Linked DNA regions of Rhodovastum atsumiense. The protein of the gene in region 1 interacts with the protein of each later gene in a pairwise test. Links are inferred from orthologs where the notes say so. Each region holds a gene or a part of one and is shown in the gene's direction. Other genes may lie near its edges. The genes, in order: rnk and NBY65_RS31750.

Region 1 (9,422 bases):
GCGAGATACGCCGTGGCATGGGTCATGTTGAGCGCGGCAACGCCGGCAATCAGGGCGGCGAAGCCAACCGAGAGCAGATCGCCGTGCCCGGCCTGCAGCAGCACGACACCGAGCGCCACCACGAGGGTCGCCACGGCCAGCCGCCCGGCCCAGGTGACCGAAACCCGGCCGATCGCCAGCACGCCGATCGCGCCAAGCATGACCAGGCTGGCGCTCAGCGGCCAGGCGGTCACGAGGTTCGGCAGCACCGCCGGGGCCATCCCGCCGCGCAGGGCGACGAGCGTGCCGACACGGGCCACGAGATCAATCTGGTATCCGGGGACAAGGCCGCCCAGGAGAATGGCCGCGGCCAGCACGCCCATGGCCACCAGCATCGAGGCCGGCGCCTCGCGCAGGCCGGTCGGCCCCGCATAGGGGCGATAGAACAGCACGCCGATGACGCGCGTGTAGTAGACGACGCCGATGATCCCGCCGAGCAGAAGGATCGCGGCAACCGCGTAATCCCCATTGCTGGCTGCGGCGTAGATCATCAGGAACTTGGAGACGAAGCCGGAGAAAGGTGGCAGCCCCATGATGGCCACGCTGGCGAGCGCGTAGGCGCCGGCGGTCAGCGGCATGACGCGGCCGAGCCCGGCCATGTCTTCAATGCGGCGCAGGCCGGCGCGCAGCAGGAAGGCGCCCGCCGCATAGAAGAGCAGGATCTTCATGACCGCGTGGTTGGTGACATGCAGCAACGCCGCGTCCGTCGCCAGCGCCGTGCCGATGCCGAGAATTGCGGCCACTTCGCCGATCTGTGCCAGCGTCGAGAATGCCAGCATCCGCTTCAGTTCGGTTTCAAACAGGGCGCGGATTTCACCATACAGCAGCGTGGCGCAGCCAAGGATCAGCAGGATGGTGCGCAGGTCGATGGCCTCGGTGGAGAAGCGCGCGAGCGCGCCGATGCCGAAAACCGCATATAGGATCTTCACGAACCCGAAGATGCCGGCCTTGGTCAGGATGCCGGAGAGCGGGCCGGACACCGAGGAAGGCGCCTGCGGATGCGCGACCGGCAGCCAGGCATGCAGCGGCACCAGGCCGGCCTTCACGGCGAAGCCAACGAAGAAGCAGGCGGCGGCCAGGAAGCCCGTCAGCGGCGCAATCCGGTCGATCCCGGCGGCGATCGCGGAGAATTCGAAGGAGCCGATTCCGGAATGCACCACGAGGATGCCGAACAGCATCACATAGGCACCGGAGGCACACATCAGGAAGTAGATCAGGCCGGCGCGCAGGGCGCTGCGGGTCTGCTCATGGATGACGAGGAAATAGGAGGTCCAGGTCATCAGCTCCCAATAGACGTAGAAATTCCCCAGCTCATGCGCCGTTGCCAGGCCCAGGAGCGAGCCGAACATGAGGAAGGCGAAGAAATAATAGCGGTTGGTCCATTCCGCATGGGCCATGTAGCCGAGCGAGTAGATCACCATGACGCAGGCGATGCCGGCGAACAGCAGGGCGAACAGCCGGGATGCCGGGTCGAGCGTGTCGTCGACGGCCACCAGGGTCAGGGTGACGACAGCCAGCGCCACCGCCGCGACGTCGCGCCAGCGCGGCGAGAAGCGGCCGATCGCATAGAGAAGAAAGCCGCCGATATAGGGCACCAGCACGAGGGAGGCCCAGGGCGCCTCGAAGGCCGGCACGGCCGTGGCGTCGGTCACGCCGGCAAGCCATTCGGCAAGATGCTGCAGCGGCACGGGCCAGAAGCTGATCAGCGCCGTGACACCGGCCAGCACGGCCGCCACCGGCAGCACCTGCCGTGACACCGGGGCGAGGTCGATGCGCCGCGGCGGCTGCTCGAAGCAGACCCGCTGGATGATCAGCATGTAGTAGACAGCAGCAAGGATCGTCGCGGCCGTGGCGATGGCGGCGAGTTGCCAATGGCCCTGCTCGATGGCCGCGTAAAGGATCAGGAACTTCGAGTACGATCCCTTGAACGGCGACAGCCCCATGACGGAGAACATGCCGAAGCCGAACAGGGTCGCGGGCACCGGCATGCGGTGGCCACTGCCTGCAAGGTCGTTCAGGCTGGCGGAGCCGGTGCGGCGGATCAGGTACCACCCCATCACGACCACCAGGCCGCGCATGACCAGCTGGTAGCCGAGATGCATGAAGGCACCGGTTTCGCCGGCCGGTCCCCCCAGCCCCAGGCCGATCAGCACATAGCCGACTTCGGCGACAGTCGATACGAGGAGGACGCGCGGCAGGTTCGGCAGGCTTGCGAGTGCTGCAGCCTCGCCGAACAAAAGAAATATGGTGCCTACCCAGGCCAAGGCCATGGGATCGAGCACACCCATCGAGAGCATCGGGATCTCCGTCCGGTCACATGGCATCCAGTGCCATCGGGACAGTCGCGCGATGGCGGGCCTGGCGCTGTCAGGCTCCCGACAGGTTCACCTTTTTGGGTGTCGTCTGGGCGACACCGACCGGACCGGGGATGCGCTAGGTCAGGCCCTGCCGGCGAACAGCGGAGACGAAGAGATGCACGAAACAGCCATCGTGCGCGGGCTGATGCGGATCCTGGAACAGAAGGCCGCGGAAAGCGGCATTCGCCGGATCGTCTCGGTGCGGCTGAAGGTCGGCCGGCTGCGCGGGCTGGAATCACGCCAGCTTCGCGGCTGCTTCGCGTTGTTCGCCGAGGACACCCTGGCTGAAGGCGCGCAGTTGATCATCGAGGAGGTGCCGGTGCAGGCGCATTGCCCGGCCTGTGATCGTAGCTGGGTGGCCGCCGCGTACCGGCTGCAATGCCCCGGATGCGGCGGCACGGAGGCGGAGATCCAGACCGGGCGCGAGCTTTACATCGAAAGCTTCGAGGGAGAGCGCGCCTGCCCGAAGGACCGCACTCCCGCAGGCGCTTCCCCATTCGGTCGGCGGCATCGCATTACAACTTTGTAATATATTCCACTTTCCGGGCTCCGTCGCTTTCCGCTGGACCGGAGCGGTTGCGCGTCCCGGATTCGGCCATGGAGCCTCCTTCGAACGGCGGCGTGACTTGACCGAACCCGTCTGGTGGGCAAACTAATCAGCATGGTGTGGGTGAGTGCGATATTCCGGCGCCGGCTGGCGCATGCGGGAAGCCTGATCGCGGGCCTCTAGCCCCAGGTTTGTGGCGGTGCGCGTCCGACGCCCGCCCCAACCTGGGGATGACCTCATTTCTGAGACGCATCAAGCGTGGCCGCCCCGCCGCACCGGTTGGGGCGCCTCTGTCACTTGGAAGGACAGAATCCACCATGTCCATACCGTCTTCGCGGCCCCCCTCAGGGGATCCCGGGCCTGTGGTCCTGCCTGACCTTCCCGCGGACGCCCTGCCGGAACCAGATCCCGACGTGGTGCCTGTCCTGGCTGCGCCCGACTATTCCTGCCTGAAGGGACTGGCCCGGTCCTGGCGCCATCCGGAGGATCCGGTCAAATGGATGCTCACCGACAAGCTTGGCCGGTGTCGCGTGGTGCCGCCCGATGCCGTGTCATCGGGCGTGGCAGTCCTGGGGGCCCGGGTGATCTTTGCCGGCGCGGACGGCGTGCCGGAATCCCGCGTTCTGGTGACGCCCGGGGATGATGCCCGTGAAGGCTTCACTTTATGCGTCACGACACCGGTCGGTGCCGCGTTGCTCGGCGCCTCCGTCGGGCAATCGGTCGAGGCGGCGGAACCGGGCGGGCGCCGCGTTGTCCTGTGTGTCCTGGCCGTGCACCACGATCCTGGTCCGCGCCTCACGGTGGGCAGGCCGTCGGACCGCCGCACATGTCGGGGGAAGGTGAGGCGTGGCGTGACATATCCCCCCGTGCCTCAGGCGAGGCATCGAAACAAGCAGGGAGGAGCTTCATGAATGAAACAGCCAGGGCGGACGCCATGCGCCCGCCGTTGCTGATGTCGGTCGAGGATCACACCCGGCTGGTGGCCCTGGCAGAGGCCGCGGTGCGGCGCAGTCCGCTGGTCGCTCGCCTGCTGATGGAGGAGGTCGACCGTGCCGATGTGGTGCCGGCGGGGCAGATGCCTGCCGGCATCGTGACCGTGGGGTCCGTCGTCGAGTTCGGCGAAGCGAGCACGGGCGAGACACGGCGGGTTCGCGTGGTGCTCCCGGGCGAGGCCGACATTGCCGCGGGGCGCATTTCGGTGCTGTCCCTGGTTGGGGCCGGGCTGATAGGGCTGGCGGAGGGGCAGTCGATCGACTGGCCCACCCAGGATGGCCGGATCAGGAGACTCACCGTGCTGTCTGTCGACGCCGCATCATCCGACGCGGCGGAGGCTGGCACCGCCGCGGTCGTCACATGACCGGATTTCGGCCGCGCGGACCTTCGGTTTGCGCGGTTTGATCACGCCGCCATTGACCCTCCAGTTGGCGCTGAACGACCGGATAGCCGTTCAGCGCCAACGACGAGGCGATGGCGATGATGAGGAAGGGACAGGAGAACCGTCCCGTTGGTGTCAGTCGCGTGGCGCCGCTCGCAACACCGCCTGTTCCAGTGCCCGCACGCGCTGTTGCTGTTGCTGTTGCTCTTCACGCAGGCGCGGGGGCGCGTCCGGCCGGGTGGCCGCCTCGGCCTGCAGGCGTTCCTGTTCGCCGCGCAATTGCCCGAGGTCCTGCTGCAACTGGGCCAGGCGCTTCTGGTCGGCGCCGGCGCGGCTGCGCGCGGACGCGATCGACTGTTGCAGCATCAGCACGCGGGCGCGCTCATCGGCGATGTCGACGCGCAGCCGGGCCTGCGCGGCGGCCGCCTGGTCGCGGCGTGCCATCGCCGCGCGGGCATCTTGTTCGGCCGCATTGCGCTCCTGCTCGACCTGGGCGAGGTCGACCTGCAACTGGTCGACGCGCGCCTGGTAGCCGCCGCCGACCAAGCACCCCCCAACAGTGAAGATGTTGCGATCCCGGTGGGGATCGCAGGGTTGATTGGCACAGGCCGCGAGGCCGAGCGTCAGCGCAAGAACGGCCGAACGTTTCACGCGTCGATGCCTGCCATGTTCTTGTTCAGGCGGTCGAGGCCGTTCTGGGCGCGGTCGGTCTGCTGTTGGATGTCACGGGCCTGCTTTTCCAGCCCCGAGGTGTCCTGTCCCTTCGCCTTCAGATCGGCCACCTGCTGGTAGACGGCGCGGGCCTGGGCGCGGCCGCGCTGCACGGCGGCGCTGGCGGCGTCGCGCTCGGCCTTTGCCTGGGTGAGGGTCGCCTGCTGCTGCTCGGTCAATGCGTGGTTCGCCTGCCACTGCCGGCGCAGGCCGCGCAGCGAGCTTTCGTAGCGGTGCGCCGCCTGCTCCGCCGAGGTGGCGGCCTGGCGCTGCTGCAATGCTGCCTGTTGCGCCGTCGCCGTGCGCTGGCGCAGTTCGTCCTCGACGCTGGCGAATTTCTGCTGCTCGTTGTCCATCGCCGCGCCGGCAACGGTGCCCACCGCTGCCCCGGCCACGGCGCCGATCAGCGCGCCGTTCTTGCCACCGGCGATGCCGCCGATCGCTGCACCGGTGGCACCGCCCACCAGCGCGCCCTGCCCGGCGAGTGGCACATTCGAGCACCCCACGGTGCCGAGCGTCAGCGCCACCGCCATCGTCAGCCGCAGCGAGCGCGGGCACGCCTTCATCATAGTCGACATCAGCTAATCCTTTCTCGTTACTTAACGAGTGGCATCGTATGTTTTCGACTATACAGGCAGCGCCAATATAACTGGAAGTTGAAAAATGGGTGGAAAGATCCCCCGAAGGTAGATTTTTTTGAGCGGAAAATTTTGGTTTATTAACGAATATCCCCGGCGAGCCGGCGGTACGCGTCTTCCGGGGTGACCGTGCGGCCGCTCCGGGCGGTCGCCACCTCGGCCACGAACAGGCCGGCGAAGCGCCGCAGGGTTTCAAACACCGGCCCGCTGTTCTCGTTGTTCCACACGGCCAGTTGCGCCTGCAGCAGCTTCTGCGGGAGTTCCGTCTGTTGCAGGATCAGGCCGGTGAGCACGGCGAAGCTGGTGTCGCGGGCGGTGGTGTATTGTTCCACCGCGCGCCGGGCGGTTTGCAGCCGGTCGGTTTCCGCCGCTGTCAGCGTCCGCCCCCGCAGCGCCGTTTCGGTTTCCGCCAGATAGGCGCGATGCCCGAGCACCCCCCGATGTTCGTTGCGGAAGGCGCGGATCAGCACGGCGCCGGCGCCGATCGCGCTGCGGGCGGCACGTTCGCTGGCCTGCAGGCGGTTGGCGCGCTCGTTCTCCACCGCGCCACGCAGCGCCGCCACCGCCCGTCGCTGCGCCGGATCACTGATCGCCTCCTCCAGCGAGCGCGCCAATGCCTGCGGGTCGGCGGCCGGCGAGAGCGCCTCGTCCTGGCGGGCGGTTTCCTGGTCCCAGGCCTGGCGCAACGCGCCGTCGGCGGTGAGGTCGGTGAGGATCGGCAGTCCGAGCGCTACCCGCAGCCCGAGCGTCGCCGGGGCGGTGGGGGAGCCGTCTTCCTGCACCGGCGGATATTCCACCCGCAGGCTGCTGCGGATGGTGTCGGCGGCGGCGCCGATATCGCCACCGCGCGCCGTGATGCCGCCCGCCCGTCCGCCCGCGCGCCCGCCGCGCGTCAGGCGGTAGGGGTCGAGCACCATCTCGGCGACGTTGCCGAGCATGTCATAGAGGCCGAGCCGGTCGGGCTTCAGCAGGCCGACCGGCTGCGGCGGCGCCCGCCGGCCGACCCGGCGCAACTGTGCATAGGCGGTGACCGGCTCGTCCATCGGCGGCAGGCGCTGGCGGAATTCGTTGGGCGTCACGGCGCCGCCGCCGCGCACGGCGAATTCCCACTCGGCCTCGGTGGGCAGGCGGACATAGGCGCGCGCCACGCCCTCGGCGGGCAGTGCCGTCGCGCGCAGCTTCAGCGCCGCCTGGGTGGCCGCTTCTGTGAAGCGGATCGCCTCGGCCCAGCTCACCCCGCCTTGCGGCAGCCGCCGCTGCTCGGCCGGCAGGGCGGCGAGCGCCTCGCACCCGCTCGTCACCGCCACGTACTGGCTGCGCGTGACCTCGTACTTGCCCAGCCAGAAATGCGCCGAGGCGCCGCGCCCGAAGGCGCCGGCCAGGAAAGCCTCGTGCACGAACTCGGAATAGGGGAGGCTCGCCTGTTCGTCGCCGAGCAGTTCCCGCCGGTCCGACAGCGGGCTGTCGGCCACCGGCGCCGGCACGCGACGGAACACCAGCGCCTGCTCGCAGGGCAGCGGCACGATCAGGTCGCCCTCGGCGGGGCGAGGGTTCCAGTCGGGCGCCCCGGTCGGGGCGGGCGGGGCCGCGGCGCGCGGGGCGGCGAGCGGCAGGCACAGCAGCGCGCCGAGCAGCAGCGCGGGATGGCAGCGAGGCATGGTCAGGTCTCCCGTAATCCTTCCGCCGGGGCAATGCGTAGCACCGGCCGCGCCGCCGCCGCGCCGGCGAGCAGCGCCAAAGCTAGGCTCGCGCCCAGCGCCGCCAGCAGGTCGCCGGGGGCGAGGCGGCACAGCGTGTCCTCGCCAAGCAGGCCGCGGCCGTAGGCAAGGTTGATCAGCACGCCCACCGTCAGGGCCACGAGCGCCCCCAGCACGGTGCCGGCGCCGGCCAGGGCCACCGCCTGCGCCAGCGGAAAGCCCGCCAGCCGGCGCGGCGGCACCCCGAGCAGCCGCAGCAGCGAGAGGTCGCGGGTCTTGCGGAGCACGTTGGCGCCGAGGCTGGCCGCCAGTGCCACCCCCACCCCGGCGGCGGCGCAGGCGGTGAGGATGGCGAACAGGGCGGAGAGGCTGCGGCCGATCTCCAGCGTCCATTCGATCCGCGCCACGTCGGTGCGCACCTCCAGCCCCTGGTCGAGCAGAAGACGTTCCAAGATAGCAACGTCAGTGATGTCGCGGGCGTACAGGCGGAAGCTGGGAAAGGCGTAGTCATCGGCGACCGCGTCGGTGCCGCGTTCCTGGAACCGCTCCAGCCCGGCGGCGAGCGCCAGCGGCGCGAACACCACGGCGTTCTGGGTGGCGCTCTCCGGGGCGATGGCGCCGACCGTCACGGTGGCGTCGTTGCGGCGGTTCCCTTCGGGGCCGCGCCGCAGCGCCCATACCACCAGCCGGTCCCCCACCGCGAACCGGCCCTGCCGGGCGAGCCGCGCGCTCAGCACCACGCTGGCCGGGCCGATCGCCGTCGCCGCCGGGCCGAGCAGCGGATCCCCGGCGGCCGACACCCAGAGATCGGCGTTCAGCCCGGTCACCGGGTCCTCGGGGCGGGCGACATCCACCGGCTGGGCCAACTGGCGCAGCCGGGGCGCCACGAAGGCAACATCGGGCCGGGCGCGCAACGCCTCGAACCAGGCGGGCGGGAAGCTGCCATGGCCGCGCAGGGCCAACTGGCGCGATTGCGGGTCGCTGCGCAGGGCCGTCATCAGGTGGTCCACCACGCCGGTCTTCAGCCCGAGCAGCAACAGCAGCGGCGCCACCACCGCGGCCACCGTCAGGGCGGCGCAGGCAGAGAGGCGCCACTCGTGCCAGGCATCGGCGAGGGCGAGGCGCAGGATCAGCATGGCGCCGCTTCCGCTGCCGCGCGCGCCACCGTCTCCCCGCCCTCGGCGACGACGGCGAAGCCCAGCACCGGCAACCCGAGCCGCGCCACCGCCGCGTGGTCATGGGTGGCGATCACCAGGGCCGCGCCGGCCGCCGCCGTCTCGGCCAGCAGCAGCTCCAGCACCTGCGCCGCACGCGGCGGGTCGAGCGCGGCGGTGGGCTCGTCGGCCAGCACCAGGGCAGGCTGATGGGCGAGGGCACGGGCGATCGCGGCGCGCTGGCGCTGCCCCACCGAGAGCGCCGCCGGCAGCTTCCCCAGTTGCCCGGCAATGCCGAGCCGCCCCGCCAGCGCCTCCACGCGCGCCCGGCCGGGCAGGCCGCAGATGCGGCGGGGCAGGGCGATGTTGTCGCCCACCGAGAGGAACGGCAGCAACGCGCCGGTCTGCGGCACGTAGCCGATGTGGCGGGCACGCAGCGCATCGAGCGTGCCGCGCCGCCAGCCGGCCAGGATGTCACACGCCGCGCCGCCGACATGCAGCGTGAAACCGGCAGCATCATCAGGGCGCAGCGCCAGCGCCAGCAGGTCGAGCAGCGTGCTCTTGCCGCTGCCCGACGGGCCGAGCAGCGCCAGCCGCGCCCCAGCCCTCAGGCATAGCTCTGGCACCTCCACCCGGAAGGCATGCTCGCCGGCGCCACGGCGAATCACCGCGGTGCGCAGGTCGAGCAATGGCGGAGCATGGGTCATGCCTGAGCACTGCTTGTGCAGGCGGGGCTCCGCCCCCGCACCCCGCCAGGGCGCTGCCCTGGACCCGGCAGGGGTCGCAGACCCCTGCACCCCCTGGGTTCCAAGGGCTCGGCCCTTGGTGGGGGTCCAGGGGGCAACGCCCCCTGGCGGGGCCGGGGCAGCGCCCCGGAAGGGGAGGCAACCGTCATCAGGGCAGC
Region 2 (9,363 bases), on another replicon or contig:
CCGCAAGCCCGGGCGCATCCATTCCCTCCCCGTTGTCGGCGATGCTCATCCATCGGCCGTGGCCACCGTTCGGAGGCCCGAAGGTGATCGCAATCTCCGTGGCCTTCGCGTTGATCGAGTTGTCCACAAGGTCGGCGACGGCGCTGTGCATCGTGTGGCCAACGGCGGCCAGAATCCTCACGAGCCTCTTGGGGTTGGGAGCCAGTTCCATTCCCTTGCCGCTGCCGTTGGCGGTTGTGGCGCCGCCGCTTTCGATGACGCCCTTCCCGAGCAAGAACAGGTCAGGACGGGCCTTGGCCAGCGTCCGCCAGGCGTGCTCGCCCTCATCGCCGTGCAGGGCGATCATCGCCGAACTCGCCAACCTGCTGCTGTCGCCGTGGGCGAGTATGGAGCGGGCCACCTCGTCATCCTCGGGGAACACCGCCCATGCCCCAGTGGCTGGGGATGTACTCGCGTCGACCTCCATCGCGAACAGACACCCCGGGTCGACGAAGGCGTAGCACTTGTCCCTCGGGCAGTTCCCTTCCAGTCGCCAGTTCTTCTCTTGGCGTTTCAACCAGTGTGGCCTTTCAGCCACACCGGTATCAGTCTGATACCGCATTTCGATATCAATTTTCTCGGTGTCCTTGGCCGCCGGAAAGACGCGGTCAACAACATCCCAATCGAAATTCACAGCGCGCTGCTTGGAGCCTTCTTTTCCCTGCCGCCGATACTCGTGAAACATTCCCAGTTCGCTATGGGTAAGCACGCGCAGAATTAGAAAACGCATTTCTTGTTCGCTCTCGGGGCAGGCAAGGCAACCCTTGTGCCATGGCATCGGATGGGTTGCCACAATATACGTGCCCCACCATCTCGTCAGCCTTCATGGCGCCATGAAGGCTGACGGCCAGCGCTACGGGATGGCCATTCACAGCGGCACCTGCGCGAATGGCACCCCCGCCTTCGCCGCGAATGCCTGCATCGCCTCGGACAGCGGCGGCTCGATGCGAAAGGCACCGTAAGCGGCCCGGAACCCTGCCCAGTGGCGGGTCAGGATGCCGCGGCGCCGGGCACCTTTGGCCAGCCAGATCCAGTCAAGCCACCACCCGGCCTGATTCCGTTCTCGCCACCTGAAACAGCAGGCCCCCTGGATCGTGCCGTCCGGATCGACGAACAGGTGCCCTCGGACTGTGGGTTCCCGCTCCCCTTTGGGATCCCACTGCGGGAAGTCGTACCCCATCTCCCGTTTGAAGGCGACCGCGCGCCGATACATGGCGTCCTGCATCCACCTGGGCGACTTGCTTCCCACTTCCCCCGTCCATCCCTTGGCAAGCGCCGCGGCCGCGCGGGTGTCCGGGGACGGCTGGAGAATCCGCATCGTCTTCTTGTGGTGGGCGCGATGGATGACCCCGTCGTCCGGGTCGCCCTTCATGTAGCTCATGCCGCACTCGTCGCAGCGTGTCAGCTCCGGCTCCGGGCGGAGGCGGTAGCGCGGCGCGTGGACCGTCAGGCGGAGCAGCACGCCGTCCGCCCCGAAGGCCGCCTCGGCGCGGTAGTGCGCTGGCGTCTTCAGGGCCTCGGTCTTCCCTCTCGAATGAACGGCGCCAGCCCGTTCCAAGGTGAGGGGGAACATCCGGTGCCGGCTGTGGGCAAAGTTCAGGACGTCCACCTCCCCGTCGGTCGCCCGCTCAAGCCCTTTCAGGGTTGGAAGGACGGCCGCCACCATCGCCGACGGGTCGACCGCGAAGCCCAGGCGTTCCAGCCAGATCATGAACGCCGCCGCATCCGCCGGCGCCATGGCCTCGCTCCCGCTGAAGTACCGTTGCGTCTTCCGCCCGGTCAGGCGGTAGGCCATGCGGAACGGCACGCCTGCAATCCGCGCAAGCTCTCCGAGGTCCACGTCGCGCAGCCTCTGGTCGTGGTCCTCGATGAGGTCGGAGACGCATACCCTGTCGATCCAGCGGTCCCGGAGAAGATGGGCGATCCTTGTCCCCTCGGCGCCGGCAAACGACCGCTCCGAGGGAGCCTTGAGAGCCGCCCAGATTGCGTCAAGCACATTGGGCGCGACATCCGCGGTCAATACGGCCTCCCGATCACAGGGGCGCCGCGCGCCCGGCACTGTCGTTGCTATTGCAGCCCAATCTGCCCGTACACGGCAAGCTCGCCAGGGCTTCCCGGCGGCGCCGTGCGCCCCCAGGCCGTCCCCTTCACATGAAGGCCGCCATCGCATCGAATCCTTGTCAACATATTGATTTAGATCACTTTTTTCTCGCCGGCCGGCTTGATCTGCGCCTTGGCCGGCCCCAACCTCAGTGTGTCCCCGCTGTGGGGACAGCGTGAGGAGGAGCGGATGGCGACGGGGGAGATGGACGGCCAGGGCCTGAGGGAAGCGCGGATCCGGTCCGGGCTGCCCGTGCGCGAGTGGGCCCGGCGCCTCGGGGTCGGCAAGTCGAGCATCGGCCGTTGGGAGACCGGGCAGCTGCCCGTGCCGCGCAAGATCGCCCTGGCGGTTGTCGGCCTGCAGGCCGAGCTGGCGGCCGCCCGGAATGCCGAGGGAGGGCGGGTCTGATGGGCAAGCGTTACCTCGACATCGACGTCCTGACCGCCGCCAAGGAGCGCATCGCCTGGACGTTCGACCGCTTCCCGGAACGGCTCTACGTGAGCTTCTCCGGCGGCAAGGACAGTACGGTCCTGATGCACCTGGCCTGCGCCGAGGCCCGCAGGCGCGGCCGCCGGATCGGGCTGCTCTTCATCGACTGGGAAGCCCAAATGGAGATGACGATCGCGCACGTCCGGCACATGCTGGCCGAGTACGCGGATTGTATCGAGCCGCACTGGATCTGCCTCCCGCTGCGGACCACTAATGCGTGCAGCCAGATCGAGCCGGAATGGGCGCCGTGGGATCCGGCCAAGCGCGACATTTGGGTTCGCGAGATGCCGCCCGAAGCGTTCCCGGCCGACCGGTTGCCTTTCTTCAAGCCGCACGACACGTTCGAGGAGTTCGTGCGCGATTTCGCCGTCTGGTATTCCGGCGGCAAGCCGACCGCTTGCCTCCTGGGCATCAGGGGCGACGAGGCGAGCACGCGCTACATGGACGTCGTCGACCGCGGCGGCCGGGACCGCATCGACCCCGACACGGGCGAGGTCGTCCGCATCGGTCACGAGCGCCTGGAAGGTCGGTCCTGGACGGTGAAGCTGAACCTGGGGACGGCGGACGCGCCGATCTACAACTGCTCGCCGATCTACGACTGGCGCACCGAGGATCTGTTCACCTACCTGGGCAAGTTCGGGCTGGCCTACAACCCGCTCTACGACATGATGCACAAGGCGGGCCTCAAGCTTTCGCAGATGCGCATCTGCGAGCCGTATGGCGACGAACAGAGGAAGGGCCTCTGGCTCTACCACATCGTCGAGCCGGAGACCTGGCAGAAGGTGGTCAACCGTGTGGCTGGCGCCAACACCGGGGCGCTCTACAGCCGCGAGCGCGGGAACGTCGCCGGGGTCGGCAAGGTCCGCCTCCCGCCCAACATGCCGACCTGGAAGGCGTACGCCGAGTTCCTGCTCGACACGATGCCGCATGCCACGGCGGAGCACTACCGGAGCAAGATCGCCACGTGGCTGCGCTACTACCAGCAGCACGGCTACCCCGACCTCAATATCCCCGACAGCAAGGACGGCGACACGGGGGTCAAGGACGTCGCCTCCTGGCGCCGCGTCTGCAAGTGCCTCATGCGCAACGATTATTGGTGCAAGACCATTGGATTCTCGCCAACGAAGACCCAGAGCTACGAGCGCTACCAGCGCATCATGGCCAGGCGCCGCGAGGAGTGGGGCATCATGGCCAGCGGGGCTTCCTCCGAGGCAGCGTCAACAACTTTCTCGCATTCGGCGTGCGCATGACGCTTGCCTTATGCGCAATAGTTCCTATATATTAGGAACACAAGCCGACGCGAGGTCGGCACGGAGGGGAAGATGACGAAGCACACCGAGACCGCCCTCACCTACGTGACGCTGACCCAGGCCGACGGCGCCGCCTTCTGGGTGAAGCTGGGCCCGCTCGCGACCGATGCGGCGGCCGTGAAGGAGATCGGCAGCCAGATCGTCAACAACGAGCGCTACACCTGGGTGTTCGCCCTTGACGGCGACGAGGTCGTCGGCTGCGGCGCGTTCGTCGCGCCCAGGAAGTCGGGCGACCCGGCGTGGCTGGACTTCGGCTACGTGAAGCCATCGCACCGCTGGCAGGGGATCTGGAAGGAGCTGTTCGACCGCCGCATCGCGCTGGCGCGGTCGGCGGAGGTCACGCACCTGCGCGTCTGCACCCGCGTCCTGGCGCGCGCCCTCGAAGCCCGCGGGTTCGCCACGTACCAGCAGCGCGGCTCGTGGTCCTACATGGAGCGCGACCTGACCGCAGCCCCAACGGCCAAGGCGGCCTGACATGTCGCTGGACCTCCTCAGGACCGCCGGAGAGGCGGCCTTCGGGGCGGACTGGCAGCGGCCGATGGCGCGCGCCCTGGGGCCGCTGCATCCGTCGGGCGCCAAGAAGGAACTCTCCGACAGGCTGGTGCGGATGTGGGTCGCCGGCGACCGCCCGGTTCCTGCCTGGGTGGCTGCGGCGCTCCCGGCGCTCCTCGAGGCCGAGGCTGCCGAACACGACCGCCAGGCCGCCTCGCTGCGGAAGTTGGCGGGCAAGATAAGGGGGAAGGCATCGTGAGCACACAGGACATCGTCGCCCAGGCCAAGGCGCTCTTCGCCGAACTGGACGCCCTGCCGGACGACGCGCGCATGGACGCGGTCAACGAGATCCGGCTGGCGCTGCACGAACACTCGCCGATGCGGAGCGAGCCGGTAGATTGTGTCATCTGGGTCAGGCAGGACGCCGTTCACGCCAACGACTACAACCCGAACTCGGTCGCCCCGCCCGAGATGCGTCTCCTGCAGCTCTCTATCCAGGCGGACGGCTACACACAGCCAATCGTCGCCATGTCGGAGGAAGACGGCCGCTACGAAATCGTGGACGGCTTCCACCGCAACCGCGTCGGCCGCGAGGTCGGCGCCGTCCGGAAGCGCGTGAAAGGGCGGCTGCCGATCGCCGTCATCAACGCGGGCCGGACGTCGCGCGAGGATCGGATGGCCGCCACGATCAGGCACAACCGGGCACGCGGCAAGCACAGCGTCGACACGATGGCCGACATCGTTGTCGACCTCCATCGGCGCGGCTGGGACCAGGAGAAGATCGGCAAGGAACTCGGCATGGACGCGGACGAGGTCCTGCGCCTCAGACAGACGACCGGGTTGGCGGCGGCGTTCGCCGACAGGGAGTTCTCGAAAGCCTGGGAATAGTCGGCGGCTGAGCAGGGCGACCCGGAAGCGGGGCGGTCCCACGGCCGCCCCGCTTCGCGTCAGGCCGCCGTGCGTTCGGCGGCCGCCGCCATCGCCGCGGCGTTGATGTCCCAGCGCCGCAGCAGGGCCCTGGCGATGTCGGCCGGGTCTTCGGCGTACTCGGACGCCAGGTCGGCGGCGGCGTCCACGCCCTCCCACCAGCTCATGATGGAAGCGGCCGCCTCCGGACGGACGCCGACGGAGGACCGCTCCTCGAACGCCGTGGCGAGGTAGATGAGTCCGTCCGGCGACGGCTGCACCCAGGCCAGGCCGCAGCGGAGCCGGACCTTGGCGCCGACATTGGAGAGGATGGCGGCGATGTGCGTGAGGACCGTGCCCTCGGCCATGTGGTCCCACGCGTTGACGAACTGCCACGCCTCGTTCGCGGCCTCGTCGCACTCTCCGTCCTCGAGCATGGCGGCGATCTCGTCCCCGTCCGGCATCCCACACAGAACGAGCTGCTCGGCGACGGCATCGGTGACCGCCCACTCGGAGATGTGTCCGTGCGGGCCGACGGCGCGCAGCATGTCGGTTCCCGTCCGCTCGATGCCAAACAGGCCAGAGGCGTCCATGACGGTCGTCGACAGCAGCTGTGGGATGATGGTCGTGGTCATGGTTTGGTGTCCTTGGTGATGGTGATGGCGGCCGCGCTGCGGGGGCGGCCATTCCCTGTTGCCGGCGGCGAGCCGGATGGGGTCACGCGTCCGCAGCGAACGACAGCGGCGCGGTTTCGGAGTCCCACCGCGCCAGCGCGGCGCGGGCGACCTGTTCCGACTGGCGGCCGAACTCGGACGCCAGGCTTTCCAGGACATCGCTGGCATCCCAGCGGCATGCGATGGTCACGGCGGTCTCGGGGGTCGTGCCGTTTACCGACATCTCACCTGAGAACGCCGCGAGCCTCACGAACCCGTCGCGGCACGGCTGCAGCCGGAGCAGGTAGTCGGGCCGGGCCCCCTCGCAGGGCGAGGGATGCTCGAGGCCGAACAGGGGGAGCGAGTATCCGGCCAGGGCATCAATGATGCCGCAGACCGAGAATTCGGCCTCCTCGTCCCAGACTTCGTCGAACATGCGCGCGTCGGAATCGGTGAGCCTGCCGATGCAGGTCGCCATGAGGTCGGCGGCGATGTCTCTGTTGACGCTCCACTTGGAGGAACGTCCGGTCGGCCCGACGGCGCAGACCGTTCCTGGTGTCGCGCAGCGCAGCCCGAAACTGCCAGACGCGTCCATTACGGTATCGCCGACAGCTCCGGGCAGTCTGTTGATGGTGGTTTCCACTGGCATCTTCCTTTCTCGGCATGCGGCCGCGCTGCGAGGGCGGCCTGTCCGCTTTCCCGGCGTGCGCCGGGGGAAAGTCACAGTTCCTGGGAAAGGCCGGGGTAGCGCTCGACGAGGGCGTGCCAGAGTTCCGGGTCGCGGAGCTGGATGCGCCTGGCCATACCGCGCGCCCAGACATTCGGCGCGAACCAGGCGTCGTCCGAGCGTTCCCAGACGCGGTCCTCCGCTTCGTCGTAGCGCGCGAGGTAGGGCAGCCCTCGGCCAAGGATTGCTGCCCAGACATCGCGCCCGCTCCAGTCGTGCAGCGGGCAGCATGTCCATCCGGGGCGGCTGGCGACGCGGTAGAGCCAGCCCTTGCGAGAGATGGTGATCGCGCGCGCCATCGATTCCTCGCGGCGCATGCCCATGATGATGCCCGTCCACCCCTGGCGCTCCTGGAACGCCGTGAGCTCGGCCTTGTAGGTCCGCTCCCACCAGCGAGCCGCCTCCGTGACGGCCTCCTGGCCGACAGCGCCAGGCGCGAAGAAGCGGTCAGCGCCCACGCGGTCGATGGCCTCCATCTCGGAGGCGACCTCGACCATGACGAACGGCAGCCCCCAGCGGACGGCGAGCGCGCACGCGTTCGCCGTCGGCTGCGGGTCGTAGTCGCCCCGGTAGGCGAAGTGGAACACCGGGCCCCTCCAGCCCGCCTCGACTGCGACGGCGAGCGCGGCGGTGCTGTCCTTGCCCCCGGAGCAGCCGACCGCCCACGTGCCCGGTGCGGCCGCCAGCGCCTCGCGGACGCGCCCGGCGGCGCGCTCGACCGCCCGCTTGTGGGCGGGCAGCCTGGCATGGAGGCGCGCGGCCTCCATGCTGAAGTCCTGGACGTAGCGCATCGTCAGCCCTCGAAGATGGTGGCGACGGCAGGCATGCCGCCCGGGTGCTCCGAGGGCACCACGAAGGCCCGGAAGCGGAAGGGCGCCCTGGTGCGGACCACCACCGTCACCCCATCGCGCTGCGGCTTCAGGCGCACGTCAGGCGACTCCAAGGACTTGATGATGGCCGCCAGCGCATGGCGCTCCGGGAGCGGCGCGATGCGCTCCCGGAACCGCCGGACGGCATGCGGCGTGACGAAGTAGCCGCCGGCGATGCTCATGCCGCCGCCCTCGCGCTTGCGGCGAGGGCCTCGAACGGGTCGGGCACCACGCACATGACGCTGTTTGCCGCGAGGTGCTTGGGCGGCCGGATAGCGTGCATCGCCCGCCGCCCGCGGATGCCGTGCTCCTCTGCGTAGCCGATGGGAACCGGGCGTACGATCTCGCCCGCGAAGCCATCCCTGATCTCCCAGCGGCTGACCTGCCCCAGTCCGCGCGAATGGCCAGAGCCGACAGACGTCATCTGCGTTACCAAGCGCTCCACCTCCCTCGGGTCGCCGATGCACTTCCACGACACGCTGGCGCACGTGCTGACGAAGTGAGGCTTGCGGAGGTTCTTGTGCGGGCCCGTCGCCGTCTCGACCTTCCGGCCGTTGAACCAGCGCTCGGCGTCCACGCTGTTGAACCGCCGATGGAAGTACTTGTCGCGCTGGCCGAGGATCTCCGACGGCTCCGGCATCCCGGCTGCGTACCACCACAGGTCGCCGTGCATGACGACCTGCAGGGGCAACCCTTCGACGGGCGCGAGGTCTAGGTTCGTGCCGAAGTCGGGGCCCAGGCGCTCCCGCATTGCCGCCCAGGCGAGCATGCCGTCGATGCTGGGGGACCACGCGTCGGCCGAGGCGTAGCCCGCGGGCGTGTAGGCGGTCACCGTCAGGGGGCGGAACGCCCCCTGGGTGACCTCGAGAGAGGTCAGGCTGCGCACCCGAGCACCTCCTTCACCGCGTCGACGCTGGCCGCCAGGTGCGCCTCGTATTCGCCCATCACCTCCCGGGCGAACGGCGACAGGCGAACGCCGTCGTGCGGGCACACGCGCACGAAGCCCTCATGCCGCTTGCCGTCGGCGACGAGCGCGTAGGCGAGCCTGACCAGCCCGTGCCCCTTGTTGTTTTGGCCGCCGATGAAGGGGCTGGCGCCGAAATCGTTCAGGGCGGCGACGAGGCAGCCGAGTTCCACGCGGCTGACATAGGCGCCGTGGATTTCGGTGCGCAGCTTCGCCCCGGGCGCCAGCAGCTCGGAGGTCATCCGCATCTGGTCGGCGACCCTCGTGTTCCTGGGCGCCTCGTCTCGCGCCAACCAGTCGGCGGTCCAGCCCAGCTTGCCGTCGTCCTTGCGCGAGAACTCCTTCTCCCACGTCAGGCTGCCGTAACGGATGACGGACGCCTCGGCGTGGTCCTCCTCCGGCAGGACTGGGATGGCCTCGCGGCACAGCGGGTAGCTGTTGGTCACCCGCAGCCGCCCTTGCAGGATCTCGGAGCCGACGCCGCCGCCCAGGAGCGCCAACATCGGCACGGTCGCCCGGATGCGACGGGCCGCCTCCAGGTCGACTCGCTTCTCGGCCATGTCCAGGCGGCCGCCGCTGAACAGGAGGTGGAACGCATCGCCGGGCAGGCGGCAGTCCAGGGCGGCGCACACGCGGCGCGCCATGATGTCGCGCAGCCCGCCGCGCCAGCCGTTACCCGAGTAGGAGAACACTTCCACCACGCTGCCGTCCGGCTGCACGATGATGTCCTGCGCCAGGTAGGCCGTCGTGCTGACGACCTCGCCGATGTGCGAGACGGGCGACAGGGCGGTGAAGTGGCCGGTCAGCTTGATG

Evidence for each region.
Region 2: the proteins of rnk (region 1) and NBY65_RS31750 interact in binary tests that used the Escherichia coli proteins (3 or more experiments, as listed by UniProt). The link is inferred for Rhodovastum atsumiense from one-to-one orthologs.

What each region holds. Positions count from the first base shown.
Region 1 is NZ_OW485601.1:5,240,423-5,249,844, forward strand. The notes cover bases 2,722-5,575. They hold rnk (nucleoside diphosphate kinase regulator), read left to right. Parts: upstream 2,722-3,850; coding sequence 3,851-4,300; downstream 4,301-5,575. Other genes in these bases: hypA (hydrogenase maturation nickel metallochaperone HypA), read left to right, coding at 2,722-2,925; NBY65_RS23640 (hypothetical protein), read right to left, coding at 4,454-4,969; NBY65_RS23645 (glycine zipper domain-containing protein), read right to left, coding at 4,966-5,575. Also shown: NBY65_RS23625 (proton-conducting transporter transmembrane domain-containing protein), read right to left, coding at 1-2,336; more of hypA, read left to right, coding at 2,389-2,721; more of NBY65_RS23645, read right to left, coding at 5,576-5,607; NBY65_RS23650 (SUMF1/EgtB/PvdO family nonheme iron enzyme), read right to left, coding at 5,748-7,325; NBY65_RS23655 (FtsX-like permease family protein), read right to left, coding at 7,328-8,500; NBY65_RS23660 (ABC transporter ATP-binding protein), read right to left, coding at 8,494-9,225; NBY65_RS23665 (vWA domain-containing protein), read right to left, coding at 9,413-9,422. UniProt on the Escherichia coli protein: May act as an anti-Gre factor. Regulates the level of the nucleoside diphosphate kinase Ndk.
Region 2 is NZ_OW485605.1:21,916-31,278, forward strand. What follows is about bases 3,707-6,501. They hold NBY65_RS31750 (IbrB-like domain-containing protein), read left to right. Parts: upstream 3,707-4,683; coding sequence 4,684-5,319; downstream 5,320-6,501. Other genes in these bases: NBY65_RS31735 (DUF3440 domain-containing protein), read left to right, coding at 3,707-3,879; NBY65_RS31740 (GNAT family N-acetyltransferase), read left to right, coding at 3,952-4,413; NBY65_RS31745 (hypothetical protein), read left to right, coding at 4,415-4,690; NBY65_RS31755 (hypothetical protein), read right to left, coding at 5,379-5,972; NBY65_RS31760 (hypothetical protein), read right to left, coding at 6,055-6,501. In the rest of the region: NBY65_RS31720 (ATP-binding protein), read right to left, coding at 1-817; NBY65_RS31725 (C2H2-type zinc finger protein), read right to left, coding at 908-2,059; NBY65_RS31730 (helix-turn-helix domain-containing protein), read left to right, coding at 2,330-2,548; more of NBY65_RS31735, read left to right, coding at 2,548-3,706; more of NBY65_RS31760, read right to left, coding at 6,502-6,633; NBY65_RS31765 (phosphoadenosine phosphosulfate reductase domain-containing protein), read right to left, coding at 6,711-7,508; NBY65_RS31770 (hypothetical protein), read right to left, coding at 7,511-7,768; NBY65_RS31775 (hypothetical protein), read right to left, coding at 7,765-8,472; NBY65_RS31780 (hypothetical protein), read right to left, coding at 8,460-9,363.